3 regions of the Allobogoriella caseilytica genome follow, and region 2 is predicted to be linked to each of the others. Evidence: riboswitches for the same ligand, from Rfam matches in the RefSeq annotation. Region 2 holds a riboswitch; each other region holds the start of a gene.

Region 1 (5,687 bases), 200 kb from region 2:
CCGGCACCCGCGAACCCGGAGTGGACAGCGCCGCCGCGCCGGAGGGGTGCAGCGCCAAGCCGATGGCGGCGCCGTAACCGAGCTGCTCGGCGGACTCCAGGGCCGGCCCGCCGTCGTGGTGCAGCTGCAGAGCGCGCACCGTCTGGTGCGAGCGGTCGGCCTGACCAGCGTTGGAGGAGACCAGCACCCGGCCCTGCGCGTCCCAGCCCAGGATGGAGATCTTGGTGCTGCCCCAGTAGGTCAGCCGCGCCACCTGACCGGAGTCGATGTCGGCGGCGTAGACCTCGGGGTGGCCCTCGCGCTGCGAGAGGTAAGCCACCACGGTGCCGTCGGGGGAGATGCGCGGCTGCGCCACCGGCGCGGACTCCCGGGTCAGGCGCCAGGCCCGCCCGCCGGTGATCGGCGCCAGCCAGACGTCGTCGGCCGCGGTGAAGGCGAGCAGCTCGCCGTGCGGGTGAGGATCGCGAAGGTATGCAGTCGAGGCCATGCAGTCACGCTAGCCGCCCGGGTGAGGCGGAGGCCACGCGAATACTCCGGGTAACCTCGGCGGGCACGGGCCCACCCCGCACCGGCACCAGAGCCGTGACCACGAGGAGCGATATGCAGGATCGACGGTTGACCACCCGCGGCGTCGGAGCGTTGGCGCTGGGAGCGATGGTGACCGGGGCCGCGTGTGCGCCCACCGACGATTCCGCCGATGCGATCGACGCCGTCGTGCCCTCGGAGTACTTTCCCGCGGAGCGGACGGTTTTCGGGGTGAACCCGGACTGGGGCGCAGAGACCGTGGCGGAGTTCGCCGAGGTCAGCGGGGTCAGCCCGGGCGCTGCGGTGTCCTTCGTGGACCTGCCCTGGAACGAGGCGGACGTGCAGAACGTGCGCGCGGCAGCGGAGCAGATCGGCGGCAGCAACGGTGTGCTGCTGCTGACCATCGAGCCGAGCGAGGGCCTGGAGGCGATCACCCCCGCGGTGATCGAGGAACTTGTGGCGGTGCTCCAGGAGATCAACGCCACGGGTGTGCCTGTGCTGCTGCGCTACGCCCACGAGATGAACGGCTCCTGGTACGCCTGGGGGCAGCAGCCCGAGGCATACATCGCGAGCTTCCGCGAGGTGGCGGAGGCCGTGCACGAGACCACCGCGACCGAGATGCTCTGGGCGCCGAACTACGGCGGCGGCTACCCCTTCACCGGAGGCCAGTACGCCGCCGAGCCGGGAAGTGCCGAGTACGCGGCCATGGACACCGACGGGAGTGACGAGGTCACCGAGACCGACGACCCCTACGCTCCGTACTACCCCGGCGACGACGCGGTGGACTGGGTGGGCATGACGCTCTACCACTGGGGCGATGCCTACCCCTGGGGCAGCAACGATCTGCCTGAAGAGGGCAAGTTCGTCGAACAGCTCACCGGCACCTACGACGGGCTGGCCTCGGACGACACTGCGATCCCGGACTTCTACGCCGAGTACGCCGTGGACCGCGACAAGCCCATGGTGATTCCGGAGACCGGTGCCTTCGTGACCGCGGACGCCTCGACTGCGACGAACCTGGAGATCAAGCGCGCCTGGTGGCGCCAGGTCTTCTCCGACGAGGTGCACGAGAACTTCGGGCAGATCCGGCTGATCAACTGGTTCAACTGGGACAAGTACGAAGCCGAGGTGGACGGCGAGGTCAGCTGGTCGGTCACGACCGACCCGGAGGTCGCCGAGGCTTTCCGTGAGGAGCTCCCCTCGTGGGTGGCCACCGGGGAGGACCTGCGCGCCGGTCGATGACACCTGCTGCTGCGCCGCGGGCGGCCACGTCGTAGCCTGGAGACGACGCGGGGTGCCGGAGACCACGGCTGAGATGAGACCCGTCGAACCTGATCTAGTTCGGACTAGCGAAGGGACGTCATGCACGACGACGACATGTCCTATGCGGTGCGCGCGATGCGCCAGAGCCAGCCCCTGGTGCATTGCCTGACCAACATGGTGGCCGCCCCACTGAGCGCCAACGCCCTCCTGGCCGCCGGTGCCTCCCCGGCCATGGTGGACAACCCCCACGAAGCGCGCGCGACCGCCGCCGCGGCCGATGCGGTGCTGATCAACCTCGGCACCCCGCAGGAGGAGACGGTCGAGGCCATGCGTGAGGCGGTCGCCGGCGCCCTCGACGCCGGGACCCCCTGGGTGCTCGACCCCATCGGTGCCGGCACCCTGCCCTGGCGCAGCGAGGTGGCACTCGAGCTGCTGGAGCTCGGCTCCCCGGCGATCATCCGCGGCAACGCCTCGGAGATCCTGGGCTTGGCCGGCGGCGAAGGGGGCCGCGGGGTGGACAGCCGCCACCGCGCCGAGGACGTGATGGACGAGGCGGCACGACTGGCGACCCGCTACGGCACCGTCGTCGCCGTCTCCGGGGAAGTGGATCACCTCACCGACGGTGAGGAAATCGTGCGGCTGGCGAACGGCAGCCCCCTGCTCACCCAGGTCTCGGGGGCGGGTTGTGCCCTGGGAGCGCTGATGGCGGCCTGTGCCGCCAGTGGCGCGGGCCCGCTGGCCGCCGCCGCGGCCGGCACCGCGATGCTGACGGTGGCAGCCGATCGCGCCGCCGAGGGCGCTCGCGGGCCGGGGAGTTTCGCCGCTGCCCTGCTGGACCAGCTCGCCCTGCTCAGCCCCGAGACCCTTGCCGGCGAGGTGCGCCGGTCATGACCCTCGACCTCAGCCTGTACCTGGTGACCGATACCGGTCTGTGCGGGCAGCGCGGAGTGCCGGAGACCGTGCGCGAGGCGGTGGCCGGCGGAGTGAGTGTGGTGCAGCTGCGCGACCATGCGCTGGACGATCGCGCCTTCGTTGCGCTGGGGCAGGCCGTGCGCGCCGAGCTGGATGCCCTGCACCGGGCCGGCGGGCCGCGTGCCCCGTTGATCGTGGACGACCGGGTGCACCTCGTGTCCGAGATCGGTGCCGACGGCGCGCACGTCGGTCAGGCCGACCTGCCGGTGCCGCAGGCGCGGGAACTCCTGGGCCCGCACGGGATCCTCGGGCTCTCGGTCACCCACGCCGGGCAGCTCGAGGTCGCGCGGGAGCATGGACGTGCCGTGGACTACCTCGGCCTCGGGCCGGTGTGGGCCACCGCCACCAAACCGGGCCATGCCGCGCCGTTCGGCCCGGAGGGCCTGGCGGAACTGGCCGCGGCGAGCCCGTGGCCCACGGTGGCGATCGGCGGCATCGATGCCGCGGGCGCGGCCACGCTGCGCGGCACCGGGGTGGCCGGCATCGCCGTCGTCTCCGCGATCTGCGGCCAGCCGAGCCCTCGCGAGGCAGCGGTGACGTTGCGGCAGGTGTGGGCCGGATCGGCTCAGGGAGTTTCGGCGTGAGCGCCGCACCCCCGGTGGCGCTCACCATCGCCGGCTCCGACCCCTCTGGCGGCGCCGGGATCCAAGCGGACCTGAAGACCTTCTCGGCCCTGGGCGCCTACGGCACGGCGGTGCTCACCGCGCTCACCGCGCAATCCACCCAGGGCGTCACCGGCGTGCACGTGGTCCCGCCGGATTTCGTGCGGGAACAGCTCGAGACCCTGGTCGAGGACGTCGCCGTCGACGTGGTGAAAATCGGCATGCTCGCGGGTGCGGAGACCGTGGAGGCGGTGACGGCCTTCCTGGCCGCGCGGGCGGGGGAGGTGCCCGTGGTGCTCGACCCGGTGATGGTCTCCACCGCTGGTTCGCGCCTGCTGGACGAGGACGCCGTCCAGGCCATCCTCACGATGTTGCCGCACGTCTCGGTGGTGACGCCCAACCTCGCTGAAGCAGGTGTGCTCACTGCCAGCGAGCCGGCCACCGATCTGGCCGGGATGCGTGAGCAGGCAGCGGCGATCCGCGCGCTCGGCGCGCCGCGAGTGCTGGTCAAGGGTGGCCACCTGGCGGGCTCGGAGGTCAGCGATCTCTGGCTCGACGGCGACGGCGAGCAGGTGCTCAGCACGGAACGGGTGGACACGCGCCACACCCACGGCACCGGTTGCACCCTCTCCTCGGCGATCACAGCACTGCAACCGCAGCGCAGGCACTGGCTGGAGGCCACCCGCGATGCCAAGGCCTGGTTGACCGGTGCACTGCGCGCCGGGGAGCAGCTGCGGGTGGGGCAGGGTCCTGGCCCGGTGCACCACTTCCACGAGGTGTGGTGAGCCGGCCGGGGCGCGCGCGTGCTCAGCCGAGCACGAGGGCGTTCATCGCGCTGCGCAGCCAGGGAGTGACCACGGCCAGCGTCGGCACGGCGAGCACGGCGACGGCCAGCACGTAGGCGGCCGCCGCCGCGGCCCGGGGTGCTGCGGTGCTCGGGCTGTGGAGGCGGGCCAGCCGCACGCGGATGTTCTCGCCATCCTCGGAGGTGGCGGCGAGTTTCTCCAGCGCGGAGCGCACCGGAGCGGCGCCCTGAGATCGCACCGTGGCATCATCGGCGAGCATCTCGAGCAGCCGGCCGACCTCCTCCAGCGCCAGGCGTGATCGCACCCAGCGCGGGAAGGCGGCGTGCAATGCGGTGAAGGCCTCGGTGACGAGGTCGTGGCGCATGGCCAGGTGCGCTCGCTCGTGGGCGATCACCGCCTCGGTCTCGTGTTCGTCGAGCAGGTCGAGTGCGGCGTCGGTGAGCACGATGCGTCCCGGGCTGCCCGGCACGCAGTAGGCCAGCGGCAGTCGGGCGGCGAGCACGTGGAGCTGGTGGCGGTCACCTTCCTCGGCGCCCTGGAGAAGGTCCAGCATCCCCACATGACGTTTGCGCCGCCGCCGGGTGTGCACGGCCAGGCGGATGGTGACCACCGCCAGGCGCACGATCACCGCGCCGGCCAGGAGGAAGGCGGCCGCAGCGCCGGCGATCAGCGCCGGGCCGAAGGTGATCTCACCGCCGTGGAGGGTGCGCAGGATCTCCTCCGGCGCGGCCAGCAGCGCGCCCAGTGCGGCCAGGACCGCCGCGAGCGCCACCGCCTGCCACAGCACGATGGCCGCCGCCGGTGAGCGCCGGAGCCAGCGCGCCCGGCGCAGGAGCACGGGCGCGAACAAGGACAGCAGGAGCGCTAGTGCGGTGAGGACGAGTGCGGTCATCGGGCCGCGCCTCCAGGGTCAGCTGTTCTCGGTGCCGGCGGGCCCAGCAGGATCCGCGGAGGGCGCCGGGGCCCCGCCGTCGGCCGGCTGGGCCTCTGCGCTCAACGCCTGCCGGATCGCCTCGGCTTCGGCCGGGCCCACCTGGCCGACGAAGTGCTGCAGCGCTGCCACCCGGGCGCCCGGATCGGGCGTGGCACCGAGGGCATCCAGCATGAGCTCCGCGACGGATTCCTCGCGGCTCTTGGTGGGGGAGTAGAGGTAGGCCCGGCCTGCCTTCTCCTGGACCACCACGCCCTTCTTCGCCAGCCGATCCATCACGGTCATCACCGTGGTGTAGGCGAGATTCCGGTCGGTGGTCAGGGCATCGTGGACTTCACGCACGGTGGCAGGATTCTTCGCCGCCCAGAGGTACGCCATCACCTCTGTTTCGAGGTTACCCATTGCCATGTGCTGATCTTAGCCACCTCTACGCCCGCCGTCGTACGACGGCCAGTAGTGTGCTCACCGCCATGTGCTCGGGCGCCGCGCCGCAGCGAACACCCGCTCCACGACAGGCATGGGCACGACGTCAGGGAATCGCTGCAACCAGTTGACCAGTGCCACATGGCTGATCACAGCGACCTCTGG
Region 2 (5,687 bases):
TTTGCGAGCGGCGCGTCTGCGGTGCGCATCGCGCTCGGTGGACGAGGGCGGAGCGGGCCGGGGAGCAGCGTCGTGGCTGGCGGCCGCGGTCTGAGGCGTGATGACGGCGGCCGATGAACGCGTATCTCCCACTCGCGTTCCTCCTCCCGCATCCTGATGGCACAGCCGTGTTCCTGACGACGCTTCACTGTGCACCGCGAAAGGACGCGGAAGGTTGCCATCCATTGACCATCGGGTGAATCTCGGGTCAAGAAAGCTACCCGTTCCGGTCAAGTGGGGGTGCAGCTACGGCTGGTGCGCCGAGCTGGTGGCAGGCAGGCGAGCCTGCCGCAGTCAGAACCCGACGACGGCTCCTGGATCGAGACGAGCCCGAACGCGATCTCCGGGGTTGAGCGTGCCAGGGGCGTGGGCTGAGGCGATGGCTGTGGCCAGCTGGCCGCCGGGTAGCGCAAGATCCACCTCCAGCCGGCCGCGCACGAAGCGCGTGGCGAGCACCTCCAACTCGATGCCGGAGTCCGGGGAGACCTGGAGCGCTCCGGGGGCCAGAGCGAAGGTTGAGTCCCGACGATCCAAGTTGACGCTGTCGAGCGCCCCGGAACCGGCGAGCGCCCGCATCGTCTCGGCGTCCACGAAGGGGCCATAGCCGAGGAACTCGGCGATCTCCCCCGATTGCGGGGACTGCCACAGCTCGGCCGGTGTGCCGGCTTGAGCGAGGCGACCGTCGATCAGTACCGCGACCCGGTCGGCCACGGTGAAGGCCTCATCATGATCATGGGTGACGTAGACGGCAGTGATCCCGGTGGCGCGCAGGATGCGGTGGAGTTCACCGGTGAGGCGCTCACGGAGTCCGCGGTCCAGGGCCGAGAGCGGCTCATCCAGCAGCAAGAGCCGCGGCGAGGGTGCGAGCGCTCGGGCCAGGGCCACTCGCTGGGCCTGCCCGCCGGAGAGTTTGGTGACCGGTCGGTCGCCGTAACCGTCGAGGCCGACGAGTTCGAGCAGTTCCGCCACCCGCGCGCGACGCTGCTCGCGGACGAGGTCACTCAGCCCATAGGCGAGGTTGCCGGCCACACTGCGATGCGGGAAGAGCTGACCGTCCTGGAAGAGCAGTCCGAAGCCGCGCCGGTGGACCGGCACCTCGCTCACCGGCTCGCCGTCCCAGAGCAGCTGCCCGCCGGCGAGTGGTTCCAGGCCCGCGATGGCGCGCAGCAGCGAGGACTTCCCCGAGCCCGAGGGGCCGAGCAGCGCCACCACTTCTCCCCCGGCGACGTCGAGGTCCACGCCGTCGACGGCGGTGAAGTCGTCGTAGCGCACCACGGCCTGACGCACGGCCAGGCCGCCGTGCGCAGGCGGGCTGTGGCGCACCGCCGAGCTCGGGGCAGCTGCCTGCTGGTCCTTCACCATCCGGTGGCCTCCTTGGTGCGCAGTCTTTCAGCCAGGCCGATCGCGGTAGCGGTCAGTGCCGCGAGAATCACCGCGGCCGCCATGGCCATGCCGTAGTTCTCAGCTCCGGGACGTCCCAGCAACCGGTAGATGACCACCGGCAAGGTGAGGTGGTCTGGGCGGGAGAGGAATGAGGTTGCCCCGAACTCGCCGAGCGAGACTGCGAAGGCGAAGCCGACGGCGAGGCCCCAGCCGCGCACCAGGAAGGGGCCGTCGACCGTGGCCAGCACCCGCCCGGGTGAAGCGCCCAGCGTGGCGGCGACCTCCCGCAAACGCGGGTCAATGGCCCGCAACACCGGGAGCAGGGTGCGCACCACCAGCGGGGTGGCCACTACGGCCTGGGCGATGGGCACCAGGATCGGTGAGGAGCGCAGGTCCAGCGGCGGGTGGTTCAGGCTGATCAGGATGCCGAAGCCCACGGTCACTGCTGAGACGCCCAGCGGCAGCATGAAGGCGGCGTCGAGCAGGCCGAGGGATCTTCGCCCGAGCAACCCGCGCGGGCGGCGTGAGAGCAGCACGGCCACCAATGTGCCGACGACGACGGCAATCAGTGTGGCGTCTACGGCGGTCCGCAGGGAGTTCCCGGCCGCCTCCATCACCGAGACGTTCAGAGCACGGGTCGAACCCGGGTCAGCGAGGTTGCGATAGTTCTGCAGCCCCCAGCTGCCGTCGGGCTCCTGGAAGGACCGCCCCACCAGGGTGAGGATCGGGGTCGCGATCAGGCCGATCACGGTGCCGGCGGTGACCACGGCCGGGACGAGGTCCGGGCCGAGGCGGGGCAGCCGCCTGCGGCCGGTGCCAGATGCCGGGCCGCGGTCACGGTTGAGTAGCCGCAGCGGTGCCGCTGCTTCGGTGCGCAGGCTGAGTGCGCGCTCCTGGCGTTTCCGGCTCGCCGCAGCGACCGCCAGCGCCAGGGCGACGACCACGACCTGCACCACCGAGAGCACGGCGGCCGCGCGCAGATCGAGGAACTGCACGGTCTGGAGGTAGATCTCGGATTCGATGGTGCCGTAGCGGATCCCGCCGAGCGTGATCACGATCCCGAAGGCTGTGGCACAGAACAGGAAGACCACGGAGGCGGCCGAGGCGATCGCCGGCCCCAGCGCCGGGAGCGTGACCGTGAAGAAGGCCCGCGCCGGTGAGGCACCCAGGGCGCGGGCCGCCTGCTCGGTGCGGGGGTCGAGCCGCGCCCAGAGCCCGCCGACCGTGCGCACCACCACCGTGTAGTTGAAGAACATCAGGGCGAGCACGATGGCCGCCATGGTCCGGTCGAGTCCGAGGAAGCCGAGCGGACCGCCCTCACCGAGCAAGGCGCGGAAAGCCGCGCCGACCACCACGGAGGGCAGCACGAAGGGCACCGAGACCAGGCCGCGCACGAAGCGCTGCCCGCGGAAACGGCACCGGTAGAGAACATAGGCACCGGGCAGCCCCAGTGCCAGCGCGCCGACGGTGCCGAGGAAGGCCTGGGCAAGGGTCTGGCGGATGACGCGCCAGGTGCGTGACCGGGAGAAGACGTCGGCGAAACCGCCGAGGTCCACTCCCCCGGTCACGCCGTCGGGGAAGAAGCCCCGGCCCACCAGGGAGAGCACCGGATAGGCGAAGAACACCGCGAGGAAGGTCAGCGGCACAGCGGCCGCCACCCCCCAGAGTGCCCACGTGCCGATCCGGCGCCCCCGCGCCTGGTGAGGCAGCGTCACCCGATCACGATCTCCATCCACGAGTCGATCCAGTTCTCGCGGTTCTCTTCGATTTCCGCGTAGTCCACCTCGTGGGGCGCGGGTGCGATCTCGGCGTGCTCGGCCCACTCCGCCGGCAGCTCGGCTTCCTCAGCGACCGGGAACACGAACATGGTCTCCGGGATGGCTTCCTGGGCTTCGATGGTGAGCAGGAAGTCGATGAAGGCCTGCGCCCCCTCCGGGTTTTCCGCCCCGGTGATGACGCCGGCGTACTCCACCTGACGGAAGCAGGTCTCCAGCATCGCGGCGGTGGTGGGCTCGCCGTCGTCGTCGAGGATGTAGGGCGGGGAGGAGGCATAGGACAGCACCACGGGGTAGTCACCGCCGTGGGCGGTGAACTCCTCGTAGTAGGCCTGCGACCAGCCATCGGCCACCAGCAGGCCATTGGCGGTCAGGTCCTCCCAGTAGCCTTCCCAGCCGTCGGTGCCGAAGTGCCCGACGGTGGCGAGCAGCATGGCCAGGCCAGGGGTGGAGGAGGCGGCGTTGGTGACGACGGTCAGGTTCTCGTAGTCCGGCTCGACGAGGTCGTCGAAGGTGGTGGGAACGGCGAGCTCGGACTCCTCGAACCACGCCAGGTCCACGTTCAAGCAGACGTCACCGAAGTCGATAGGGGTGAGCTCCTCGGCAATGACGAGGTCCTCGGCGCCCGCGGGGAGGTTCGGTGAGGTGTACGGCTCGAAGACCCCGGCCTCGAGCGCGCGCCCGGCGAAGGCATTGTCGATGCCGAAGGCCACGTCCCCGAGCGGGGAGTCGGCGGTGAGGATGAGCTGGGCGCCGACCTCGGCGTCAGCCTCATGGATCTGCACCGTGTAGCCGGTCTCCTCCTCGAAGGCTTCGAGGAGTTCGGGGTGGCCTTCGAAGAGTGAGAAGGAGCTGTGGGAGACCACGCGCACGACGTCGTTCGCCGCGCCGTCGGCGGCGCCGTCGTTCGCGTCCTCGTCAGCGTCTTCCTCGGCGGCTTCGGGGGTGGTGGCGTCTTCGTCGGGCGATTCCTCATCGGAGCCACCCAGGGTGCAGCCGACGAGCGCGAGCGTGGCGCCCACGGCAATGGCCAGGCGCCCCAGAGGTCGGGCGGAGTGGTGCGGTGGGCGCGTGATGCTGGTGTTCATGGTGTCCTCCCAGACGTGCAGGAGGGCCCACGCGGGCGCGGTTGCGCTCGCGTGGGGAGAGAATTCCCGACTTCCTTCGCCGGTCCTAACCGGATCAGGTTCGAGGGTCTGCGGTGGTACCGCACTCTCAGCGCTCTGGTTGGCCACTCCGTGCGTGGCCAGGCGCTCCCCTGTCGTTCACGGGCAGTGTAGCCACTCAATCCACCGGGAGAACGACGGCGTCACTCTCCAGCCCGCCGTCCCCGGCCTCATCGGCGTCCGGATCCTCCCAGACTTCGATCAGTTCGAAGGTGTGCTCCCCAAGCGTCGCCCGCCCGCCGACGGTGAGGTCGGCGCTCTCCACGGAGCCGCTGACCTGGAACTCGAGCATGATCGAGTCGTCCCAGATGTTCGAGGCCACCAGACGGCCCTCGGCATAGGGGGTAGGTGTGTTGGCTCGGAGGCGGATGGCGCCGTCGGGCATGTCGCCGGCCTCCTCGGGACCATTCTCGGCAGTCTCGGCCGGCTCCCGGCTCGGCGTAGACGGCTCCGGGTCCGCGCTCTCGGTGCAACCGGATGCGAGCACCAGGCTCACAGCAGCGACAAGGCACAATCTCGGCAGTGTGCGCATGACGGCCCCCTCCACTCAGATGCGTCAGGGAGACTCTGAGGACGCCCCGATGCGAGCATAACCATGACCTACCGGTTCTTCTGGATGGCGGTGAACTCACCACGGACCCGAAACTTCGGGCGGCCGGGATAATGCCAGGATGGGGACCTCCGGAAGCAGCCTGATCATGGTGATAGTGCTGCCTTTCCTCGTGCTCGGCGCCGGAGTGCTGGGTCTGGCGGTCTTCATGGGCCTTCGCGCCACCCGCGGGTTCCGGGCGGAGTGGCGGCGTCACCGCCGGAACCGACGGGCGAGACCGCGCGCGTGGGCCGACCACCGGCAATGGACGTACACCCCGGAAGTCCCCCACCCCCCTCTTACCTCCGCACTTGCCATCTCGTATCCGCGCGGTGCGAAGCGGTATACCGAGGTCATCGAGGGCGCGGTGCGCGGGGTGCCCGCCGCTTCATGGATCCAGACCGAATGGCGCAGTGATACCCCACACCGCGGCGAGTTCTCCCGCCAACGTGTGGCGGCGCTCCACGTGCCGTGGAGCGTGCCTAGGATCTCGCTCACGCCCTCGGTCGACGAACTCAGTCACTCCGTGAACTCCAGCGTCAACGCCGCGACGCGCGTCGTCCTCGAGGGGGACCGCTTCAACCGTGCCTGGTTCGTCAGTTCGGACGATCCACGCACGGCCTCAACAGTGCTGCACCCGCGCACGATGGAAAGGCTCCTGCTCCCCGACGCTCTCCCGGCAGCCGGCGCGCAGCTCAGCCACGAGAAGACACACGTGAGGTTCATCGGGCGGCA
Region 3 (5,687 bases), 170 kb from region 2:
CACGCTGACTTCCGGCTTCCGCTTCGTGCTCACCCACCGTGCGCTGCGGCCCGTGATCATCATGGCGATGATTGCGAACTTCGCTTCCAGTGCCTACCTGGCTGTCTTCGTGCTCTGGATGGTGGGGCCGGAGTCGCCGGTCGGCGTGACGGCGGCGCAATTCCCCTTCTTTCTCACGGCGCAGGCCGTGGGTGCAGTTGCGGGAGCGCTGTCGGTGGGCAGGCTGAAGCAGGTCATCTCCGAGGTGCCCTTGGCCTACCTGGGCTGGGGTTCACTGTCGGTCGCGGTCGTGGCGCAAGTGCTCTGGCCCACGTGGTACGTGATGGCCATGAGTCTGGCCTTCCTCGCCTTCGGCAACATGGTCGGCAACATCACCTTCATGACGATCCTCCAGCGGCTCACCCCTCAGCGTGTGCTGGGCCGGGTGATGGGTGCGCTGAGCACGCTCGGGTCCGGGCTCGCGCCGGCCGGCGCGCTGGTCGGCGGAGTGGTCGCCGAGGCCTGGGGGCTCTCCGTGCTCTATCTCGGTGTCGCCGCCGCGGTGGCCCTGGCCGTGCTGTACCCGACGCTCACGGTCAGCCAGCGGCTGGTCGATGAGTACGAGGCGGTCACCGGGGAATGAGAGCGCGGGCCTGGCCGCTCCGAGGGGGCGGGCCGGTACTGCCGACACGGGTGATCCGGGGCGTCAGGTTATAGTAGAGAGAAGTCTCTATTATTGTGGTGTAGTCCGGGAGGGGCCCATGTTCTCCAGCGAGGCACAAGAGCGCGCCGGCCGTCTGCCGTGGGTGTGGGGCGCGCCCGTGGCGGCCGAGGCGCTCGCCGTCACCGAGCCCATGGGTGGCCGTGAGGTGCGCCGGGCAACACGTGCGGTGGTCACCGGTGCCGAGCCCTCGGCGCTGTTTCTCTGGTTGTGTCAGTTGCGGCGCGCCCCCTACAGCTATGACTGGATCGACAACTTCGGGCGGCGCAGTCCCCGCCAGGCGGACCCGGAGATGCAGGATCTGGCGATCGGCCAGGAGTTCATGACGATCTTCACGCTCACGGCGTACGAGCCGGGCTGGGCGTTGACTCTGCGGATGAACCCGGGCTGGCCCCGGCGGGTCTTCGGTGACCTTGCCGTGACGTACCGGATCACGCAGGTGGGCAGATCCCTCTCTCAGCTCAATGTGGTGCTGTGGTTGCCGCTGAGCGGGCATGGGTTCGGCCGCCTGCGAAGGTATCTGCTGGCCTGGGGCGACGTGCTGATGATGCGCAAACAACTCCATGTCCTCCGCCGGCTCGCCGAACACGAACCATTCGCGGGTGCTCCTCTCGCGCACCACAAGCGGCGTGACAGCTGAGATGGGACGGACGGCCAAGTACACCGACCAGGACATTCTCGATGCGGCGCTGGGCCTCACAGCGGAGGGTGGGGTCCAGGCGGCCACCGTGGTCGCCATCGCGAAGCGCATCGGCGCACCGTCAGGGTCGATCTACCACCGGTTCGCCTCTCGCGACCTGATCCTCGCCACCCTGTGGATCCGGACCGTCAGGCGCTTCCAGGGCGGGTTTCTCGAGGCGCTCGCCCTTGAGGAGCCAGTCGATGCCGCCCGCCGAGCGGTGTCCCACACCCTGCAGTGGAGCGCGAGCCACCACAGCGAGGCCCAGGTCCTGACCATGTACCGGCGTGAGGATCTCCTCGAACTGTGGCCTGAGGAGCTCGGACCCGAACTCGCCTCGCTCAACGACGAGGTCAGGAGGGCCATGGTGAGGTTCACTGCCGCACAGTTTGCCGTGGTCAATGCCGAAACGCTCGGGAGAGCGCGGTTCGCACTGATCGAGATTCCCACGGTGGCCGTTCGCCAGATGATGGGCAATGGGCCACTCTTGCCGTGGCTGGAGCGCACGGTGACCGACGCTGCGATGGCGGTACTGCGCAGCACGCCGTGATATAGATGAGACGTCCACACGGGGGCCCTGAGAAGGGCTGAGATCGAGCTGAGGCTCGGGACCGTTGAACCTGATCCGGTTGATACCGGCGTAGGAAGTGAGGAGCACAGCTATGTCTGCGTTCGTGCCTCAGGAATCCCGCCTCGAAGAGTCCGCGCCTGCGGACACCGAACAGCATCCCGCCCACCGTCTGGGGTGGGTGGAGGATCCCGATCACGGCGTGCGTGTGCCGGTGACGGAGGTTCACCTCGAGGAGTCTCCCGGTGGCCAGCCCAACGCGCCGGTGCGGGTGTATCGGACGATGGGTCCCGGCAGCGTGCCGGAGGAAGGATTGGCCCCCGCTCGGGCCGAGTGGATCGCGGCCCGGGATGACACCGAGACCTATCAGGCCCGGGGGCGCCAGCTCCTGGACGACGGCCGGGCGGCGGTCCGCCGTGGCGCGCCCTCCCAGCTGTGGCAGGGACGCCGTCCCGAACCTCGGCGCGCCAAGCCGGGAGCGCGGGTCACGCAGATGCACTACGCGCGCCGCGGGGAGATCACCCCGGAGATGCGCTACGTCGCCCTGCGCGAGCAGTGCGACCTGGAACTGGTCCGTAGCGAGGTGGCAGCCGGGCGGGCGATCATCCCCGCCAATGTGAACCATCCGGAGTCCGAACCGATGATCATCGGCAAGGCCTTCCTGGTGAAGATCAATGCGAACATCGGGAACTCTGCGGTCACGAGTTCCATTGCCGATGAGGTCTCCAAGCTGCACTGGGCAGCGAAGTGGGGCGCGGACACGCTGATGGACCTGTCCACCGGCAATGACATCCACACCACCCGTGAGTGGATCATTCGCAACGCTCCGATTCCCATCGGCACCGTGCCGATCTACCAGGCGCTGGAGAAGGTCGATGGTGACGCCAACGCGCTGACCTGGGAGATCTACCGGGACACGGTGATCGAACAGTGCGAGCAGGGGGTGGACTATATGACGGTCCACGCCGGGGTGCTGCTCCGATACGTGCCACTGACCGCGGAGCGCGTCACTGGGATCGTCTCGCGCGGCGGGTCGATCATGGCCGGCTGGTGCCTGGCTCACCACCAGGAGAACTTCCTCTACACCCATTTCGACGAACTCTGCGAGATCTTCGCGGCCTACGACGTCGCATTCTCCCTCGGGGACGGGCTGCGGCCCGGTTCGATCGCCGACGCCAACGACGCAGCCCAGTTCGCCGAACTCGACACCCTGGCCGAGCTCACCAGACGCGCGTGGGCGCATGACGTCCAGGTGATGGTCGAAGGCCCCGGGCACATCCCCCTGCACAAGATCCGAGAGAACGTCGAACGACAGCAGGAACTCTGTGACGGCGCGCCGTTCTACACCCTGGGCCCCCTGGTGACCGACATCGCTCCCGGTTATGACCACATCACCTCCGCGATCGGCGCGACGGAGATCGCCCGCTACGGCACGGCCATGCTCTGCTATGTCACGCCCAAGGAACACCTGGGGCTGCCGAACCGCGATGACGTCAAGACCGGGGTGATCACCTACAAGATCGCCGCCCACGCCGCGGACATCGCCAAGGGGCACCCGGGCGCCTCTGCTCGCGACGACGCCTTGTCCAAGGCCCGCTTCGAGTTCCGTTGGCGCGATCAGTTCTCCCTCGGCCTCGACCCGGTCACCGCCCAGGAGTTCCACGACGAAACCCTGCCGGCCGAGCCGGCCAAGACCGCTCACTTCTGCTCGATGTGCGGGCCGAAGTTCTGCTCGATGCGCATCTCCCAGGACATCCGCGACACCTACGGCAGCGCCGAGGCGCAGGCTGCGATCGCCGGTATGCAACGCAAGAGCGAGGAGTTCCTCGCCTCCGGCGGGAAGGTCTACCTCCCGGAGCCGACGGTGGGACCGTCGCAGGCGTGAGGCGCCCGCGCTGCGAACGGCGACGTTCCCGCACCGGTCGGCAATCCTTTTCGGCTGCCCGCCCGTAATGTCTCAGTGGTGGTCTTGATGGGAGCGGATGCAGCAGACGATGCTGCGCTTCTGGCTGCCTTCGCCGTGGGGGATGAGTCCACCTCGGCAGCCTTCGTGCGCCGCTTCCAGGGCAAGGTCTACGGGCTGGCCCTGTCGATCATCCGTGACACGGCCATTGCGGAGGACATCAGCCAGGAAGTCTTCGTCCGTGCCTGGCGGGCGGCGCAGAACTACGACCCGCGGCGCGGCACGGTGCTCACCTGGTTGCTGACCATCACCCGCAATGCCGCCATTGACGTCATGCGGGCCCGGCGCCTCATCCCGGCCGAGGACGAGATCCTGGACCATCTCCTCCACGCCACTGTCGACGGCAGCACGACCACGGAGGACCTCGCCGTCCACCGGGTCGAGGTCCAGTCCGCACTGCGGTACCTGCAGGGGATCTCGCGGGAGCAGGCGCGCGCCGTCGTCCTCGCCACGATGGGTGGGTGCACCGCGGCGGAGATCAGCCGCCGCGAAGGGATTCCTCTGGGCACCGCGAAGACGCGGATCCGTGATGGCCTGCGCCGGATCCGCCAGCATCTGGAGACTGCACATGACTGAGAACCTGCATCCCGACGAGGACCGTCTGCTCGACGTCGTCCTTGGTCGCGCCTCGGCTCAGGACAGCAGCCAGATCATCCGACACCTGGGGGCCTGCGGGCCGTGCCGCACGGCCTACGATGAGCTGTCCGCAGCCCTGGAGAGCCTCCTCCCGGCCGTCCCCGAAGCCACCGCCCCCGTGGGATTCGAGTCCCGCGTGCTCGCACGCTTGCACCCACCGTCAGCGTCCCCCGCCGTCAGCGCGCCGCCCCGGCGTCGCCATGCTGTGCTGGCGGCCGCGGCCGTGTGGGTGCTCGGCGTGGTGGCGGGCGGTGTCGGCATGTATGCCTACGGGCTGGGCGACGCTGAGGAGGCGACGCAGCCGTCTGCCCAGGCAGAGCGCTCGGCAGATCTGGTCACCACGGAAGGGGACACCGTCGGCTGGGCAGCGGCCGGGTACGACGCCGAGGGGCCTGTGCTGATCCTCGCGGTGGATGATGCCTCCGCCGGCACGACCTTTGCCTGCCGCGGAGTCTTCGAGGACCAGAGCACCGAGATCCTCGCCGAATGGACGGTCTACGCCGACGAACCCAACTTCTGGATACTCGACGATGCTGAGCGAGCCTTGACGGCACTGGAACTCGTCGATGACGCCGGGCGCGTCTGGGCGGTGGCGAGTTGGTGACCATCATGCTGCCGCGGCAATCTCTTTCGGCACCTCGCCCGTAGTACCTCACATGACGCCCGCTTCGTTGTTGCTTGCCGCCCGGATCGCTGCGATCCTCACCCTGGCCTTCGTGGGGGTGCTCTTCGTCTCGGCAGGCCTGCTCGTCCAAGAAGCTCGCGGCCTGGATGTGCACGGCATCGGAGCGATCGCGATCCACGTGTCCTCCGGGCTGCTCGCCGCGCTCCTCACAGTGCGTGCCTGGCGCACGGGTTCAGGGCGTACCGCGGCCGGGGTGGCGATCGTCCTGTTCGGGGCGACCTTCGCGCAAGCGGCGCTGGGGGACTATCTGACGCTGGCGCTGCATGTGGTCGGGGCACTGGTCGTGACCGTGCTCGCCACAGGGCTTGCCGTGTGGGCCTTCACTTCACCGAACAGGACGGCGGCCGCCACGCAGTGAGCGTGGCGCCCAGCGGCCTTTGATCCGATCAACCATTCCATCGAAGGAGAACCTGATGACCCGCACCCAAACGCGTATGCGCCGACTGCTGACCGCCC

The links. A riboswitch is a leader RNA that binds a small molecule or an ion and turns the genes downstream of it on or off. The one in region 2 is predicted to bind thiamine pyrophosphate.
Region 1: another riboswitch for thiamine pyrophosphate. It lies ahead of thiM (hydroxyethylthiazole kinase); the one in region 2 lies ahead of EDD31_RS05015 (thiamine ABC transporter substrate-binding protein).
Region 3: another riboswitch for thiamine pyrophosphate. It lies ahead of thiC (phosphomethylpyrimidine synthase ThiC); the one in region 2 lies ahead of EDD31_RS05015 (thiamine ABC transporter substrate-binding protein).

The regions. Positions count from the first base shown of each region.
Region 1 covers NZ_RKHK01000001.1:1,322,527-1,328,213, reverse strand. The annotation lists gene EDD31_RS05965 (S41 family peptidase) at 1-487, opposite strand, end outside; gene EDD31_RS05960 (glycoside hydrolase family 26 protein) at 601-1,767, shown strand; TPP riboswitch at 1,806-1,900, shown strand; gene thiM (hydroxyethylthiazole kinase) at 1,888-2,679, shown strand; gene thiE (thiamine phosphate synthase) at 2,676-3,344, shown strand; gene thiD (bifunctional hydroxymethylpyrimidine kinase/phosphomethylpyrimidine kinase) at 3,341-4,147, shown strand; gene EDD31_RS05940 (M56 family metallopeptidase) at 4,170-5,060, opposite strand; gene EDD31_RS05935 (BlaI/MecI/CopY family transcriptional regulator) at 5,079-5,507, opposite strand; gene EDD31_RS05930 (nuclease-related domain-containing protein) at 5,562-5,687, opposite strand, start outside.
Region 2 covers NZ_RKHK01000001.1:1,119,174-1,124,860, forward strand. The annotation lists gene EDD31_RS05000 (carbohydrate ABC transporter permease) at 1-132, opposite strand, end outside; gene EDD31_RS05005 (ABC transporter ATP-binding protein) at 334-1,401, opposite strand; gene EDD31_RS05010 (ABC transporter permease) at 1,395-3,137, opposite strand; gene EDD31_RS05015 (thiamine ABC transporter substrate-binding protein) at 3,134-4,285, opposite strand; TPP riboswitch at 4,340-4,467, opposite strand; gene EDD31_RS05020 (hypothetical protein) at 4,482-4,895, opposite strand; gene EDD31_RS05025 (DUF3137 domain-containing protein) at 5,035-5,687, shown strand, end outside.
Region 3 covers NZ_RKHK01000001.1:951,761-957,447, reverse strand. The annotation lists gene EDD31_RS04305 (MFS transporter) at 1-622, shown strand, start outside; gene EDD31_RS04300 (hypothetical protein) at 741-1,340, shown strand; gene EDD31_RS04295 (TetR/AcrR family transcriptional regulator) at 1,330-1,929, shown strand; TPP riboswitch at 1,938-2,043, shown strand; gene thiC (phosphomethylpyrimidine synthase ThiC) at 2,042-3,832, shown strand; gene EDD31_RS04285 (RNA polymerase sigma factor) at 3,920-4,486, shown strand; gene EDD31_RS04280 (hypothetical protein) at 4,479-5,150, shown strand; gene EDD31_RS04275 (hypothetical protein) at 5,203-5,589, shown strand; gene EDD31_RS04270 (cytochrome b5 domain-containing protein) at 5,645-5,687, shown strand, end outside.